One region of the Brevibacillus sp. HB1.1 genome, then DNA from elsewhere that is predicted to be linked to it. Evidence: a T-box and tRNA genes for the amino acid it is inferred to sense, from the RefSeq annotation. Region 1 holds a T-box; the other holds one or more tRNA genes.

Region 1 (2,201 bases):
ACAGGCAGATGTGTCGGGCTGTGATCCATGATGAAGGACAAGGAATTTTGCTCGAGGATATCCCGCGAGCTACCCTACAGCAAGGATTTTCTACGCGCCACTCGCTTGGGGCCGGTTTTCACGTGATCCTGCAATACTGTGATCGTGTTTATTTAAGTAGCTCCCTGGCAGGTACAAAGCTGATTTTAGAATGTATCCTTTCGCGTTAAGCTACGATTTCCCAAAAGCCAAATGTTTGCAAGTGAATGAAAATGGGTAATATAGTAAAAGGACGAGCAGATTGGGTGTACCGATACCTATTGAGAGGAGTTTGAGCATGGACTACCGCGCAACAGAGGCGAACGGACAGGCTACATTGTTTTTCGTCGGAGAGTTGGACATGGCTGTAGGAGATCGAGTAGGTGAATTGCTCCAACAGTATGGAGGGCGAAATCAATCCGTTACCGTCGATTTTCAAGGTGTCTCCTTTGTAGATTCTTCCGGTATTGGAAGCCTGTTTTTTACCACGAAAGAACTGTTGGCCATGGGCAAACAGGTAGAAATCGTCAATGTCCGAGAAGAAATTCTCGATATTTTGGGCGTGCTCGGTTTTACCGAAGCACTGGGCATTGCAGTTGGAAAAGTGGGCGAAACCCGGGTTTGACGCCAAACAGCGTGATTGTATATAATAGTGAAAAGCTAATCATACGACAACTACATACGATATGAACGATGAGTGGGAAGAGTAAGTCAGGACGCCTTAGCAGAGAGGAGAATCAGTTGCTGCGAGATTCTCTAAGGTTATGAATGGCTGAAGGTCGCCCAGGAGTTTTTTCGGTGAAAGCATGTGCCTAGCCGAGACCGGTTCGCAACCGTTATCTTGTCAGAGTGAACACGCCATAAGCATGACGTTTATCGTGTGTTAACAAAGGTGGTACCGCGAAAATAATCCTTTCGTCCTTTGCGATGAAGGGTTTTTTTATTTTTTGCAAAGAAAGTTATGCTAATAGGAGGAGTCGTACATGTCTACACAGCCAACAACCGACATCGACCAATTGCTGCCGAAAAACTATGATCCAAAGGCAGCAGAGAACAAATGGTATCCGTATTGGATCGAAAAACAATTTTTCAAGGCAGAACGTGACCCGAATAAACGTCCGTTTACGATTGTCATTCCACCGCCGAACGTAACTGGTAAATTGCACTTGGGCCACGCGCTGGATACGACTTTGCAAGATATCATTACGCGTACCAAGCGTATGCAAGGCTACAGCGCCTTGTTCTTGCCAGGTATGGACCACGCCGGTATCGCAACCCAAGCGCGGGTAGAGGCTACCTTGCGAGAAGAAGGCATCTCTCGTCATGATCTGGGCCGCGAAAAATTCGTGGAAAAAGTATGGGAGTGGAAGCACATTTACGCTTCACATATTCGTGAGCAGTGGGAAACGCTCGGTCTTGCCCTAGATTACTCCCGCGAGCGTTTTACGATGGATGAAGGCTTGTCCCAAGCTGTACGCGAAGTATTTGTTCGCCTCTACGAAAAAGGCTTGATCTATCGCGGTAACCGTATCATTAACTGGGACCCTGCAGCCCGCACGGCTCTATCCGATATTGAAGTAATCTACAAGGAAGTAAAAGGTGCGCTGCATCACATGCGTTACCCATTGGCAGATGGCACCGGTTATATCGAAGTAGCTACAACCCGTCCGGAAACGATGCTCGGTGATACGGCTGTAGCGGTACATCCGGAAGATGAGCGTTACAAGGACATGATCGGCAAAACCGTGATTTTGCCAATCGTAGGACGCGAAATTCCAATCGTCGCTGATGACTACGTTGATCCTGAGTTTGGTTCTGGCGCTGTAAAAATTACGCCAGCACACGATCCGAATGACTTTGAATTGGGTCTTCGTCATCAGTTGCCACAAATCGTTGTCATGGATGAGACAGGCACGATGAACGAACTGGCTGGTATCTACAATGGCTTGGATCGCTTTGTATGCCGGAAGCAAATCATCAAAGATTTGACTGAGCAAGGTGTTATGTTCAAGGTTGAGGAGCATATCCATCAGGTTGGACATAGTGAGCGAAGCGATGCAGTCGTAGAACCATACCTTTCTACCCAATGGTTCATAAAAATGCAGCCTTTGGCTGACGAAGCACTGGCTAATGCAAATAGCCCTGAAAGTGTGAAATTCGTCCCAGACCGCTTCAAGACGAAC
Region 2 (2,201 bases), on a different contig from region 1:
CTCTATCACCCTTTTCCAATCAAATTAACATTTCATCCATTCCCAAATGTTGCTGTCTGTCTTTTCTTCTTTCAATCTCCAACTACTCTTCTCATAATACTCATTCATTTTAGAAGTAGTCGGACATATTACCTCAATTGGGCACTCCCCCAAGATCTGAAGCATTTTATCCATTAACCTCTGTCCTCGATGACTTGGACGAATTGCAAACTGATATAGCGAAATAGTTTGATCAGACTTTCTAGGATAAAAGCGTAATGCTCCTACAATTTGGTTATCATCTATTGCTACAACGACTTGCCTTCTACGCACAGCAGCAAATGCTCCATCAGGACATAAAAATTCCCTATTAGAAATACCATCGTTATTTTCTTGAATGTTATTCTGAAAGAAAAATACAACATCATTCCCTGACCATGAATCAGCTAATGTTATCTTCATTATTCTAACCTCATCAAATCCCAATTTATGTAGAGAGTAGTTCTTTAATGGCTCTCCTGTAACGCAACATCCGTTCATGGTCATTTTTGTTGGATCTGGGATGCGGGTCAAGTCACAGTTATCTTCTAGGTCTGCCAGTTTAACGAACCTTGCTATCGGGTCAAGTTCCGCTCTTTTTACAATTTCCATGTAGGTCTCGCCTTCATTTCTAGTTAGAGCAACGACTGCTCCCACAATCTCAGGAGAAAATCCAGATTCGAGAAGACCTTCCTTAGGGCCTTCTCTAATTGTACTCATTCACACCCTCCTTCCTCATGAAGTCCCCATTTTAAAACGAATAGTATTTGCCACCCAAATCGTAGAATATGGAGGTTAGTGACTGTGGCTAATCAAAAGCATAAAATAAAAAACCCTTGATTCCTCAAGGGTTCTAACGTTCATACTATGGTGATCCGGACTGGGTTCGAACCAGCGACCCCCACCCTGTCAAGATGGTGCTCTCCCAACTGAGCTACCGGATCATGGGATATGTGTGTGATCGTTTAATGGTGGGCCCTGTAGGACTCGAACCTACGACCAATCGGTTATGAGCCGACCGCTCTGACCAACTGAGCTAAGGGCCCGAATCGTATCGGACGTCGATCACATTTATTACTATACAGCATCGTAAAATGGATTTCAAGAGGAAATGAATAATTTCTTGTAAAAATTTTCACTCGTACCAAAAGAACACTAAGAAACCCAGTGATATCAGTCTTGCTTTTACCATGTAAAAAGCCTCGTCATCTCGTTTCAGCTATATATGCTTACCCAAGACCCCAACAAAAAAGCCATTCCCCACCGCTGCGACCCACATCCCCCCTACTAAACATGGGGATTACCTACTTGATGGCATCACATCAAACATGACGCCATCAAGCATATGAGCTACACCAGTGAAGAATTGGCTTCTGCCAGTCTAAAGACGATCCAATAAAGGGTACAACAACAAACAAGATAATTAGGTAATGATCGAGACAAACTTCCTCATCGCAACCCTAACCTACCCCGCCTGCTCCGTCCCTTTCCCTTTCTCCTCGACACGCAGCTCGGCTTCCTGTTGCTTCAACGCCTCATTTCGTGTCAATTCCGCCTCCTGCTCATCTCTCATCCGATGGGCCATACGGCTAGACGCATTGGCTGCCACACTCGCCACGAGGTCGTCCAAAAATGTGTGAACACGTCCCTCTCCCGACTTGGTATCCAGCCTTTTAATCACCCCGACCTTGTGCTTATCCAAATGGCCAAAGGTGGTCACCGCGATACTTCCATATCCAAATACGGAGCCTAGCGCCAATGTTTCGTCGCATCCGAACAGTCCTTCATCTGACGCGATGATAGATTGGAGCGGCTCGGACAAGAGGCCCTTCTCTGCTAACGTATCCAACTCAACGCCAACCAGGATGGCGTGCTGCATTTCCCTTTTTTCCAAGACCGCTTTCACGCTCTCGATGCACTGCGCCATCGTGAGATCTGGATGGTAAGGTGATTGCATGAGATAGACGATCTCTGCGATATCATCCATCGTCACTCCGCGTTCTGCCAAACGTGCGAGAGCAGCGTTTCTGACTTCGATGCTGTGTACTTGCTTCTTCATATAAGAGACAACCCCTTCCACAAATCGAGTGAAGTCGTTTCCTACCATAGTATCACACGCTGACCAAATTGCGACAATCTTTCGCCCACAGCCTGACTGACCCTGCACCCAAACTGTTGGGCAT

The links. The T-box of region 1 lies ahead of HPY27_RS20920 (valine--tRNA ligase). A T-box ahead of a tRNA ligase gene usually reads a tRNA of that ligase, here a tRNA-Val.
Region 2: it has a tRNA-Val gene. The T-box ahead of HPY27_RS20920 (valine--tRNA ligase) is inferred to sense a tRNA for this amino acid. The anticodon was not compared.

The regions. Positions count from the first base shown of each region.
Region 1 is NZ_JABMIV010000008.1:247,350-249,550, reverse strand. It holds gene HPY27_RS20930 (ATP-binding protein) at 1-209, shown strand, start outside; gene HPY27_RS20925 (STAS domain-containing protein) at 317-643, shown strand; T-box leader at 703-944, shown strand; gene HPY27_RS20920 (valine--tRNA ligase) at 1,002-2,201, shown strand, end outside.
Region 2 is NZ_JABMIV010000001.1:969,987-972,187, forward strand. It holds gene HPY27_RS30025 (GNAT family N-acetyltransferase) at 25-738, opposite strand; tRNA gene HPY27_RS04490 (tRNA-Val) at 887-962, opposite strand; tRNA gene HPY27_RS04495 (tRNA-Ile) at 988-1,064, opposite strand; gene HPY27_RS04500 (phosphatidylglycerophosphatase A family protein) at 1,484-2,077, opposite strand.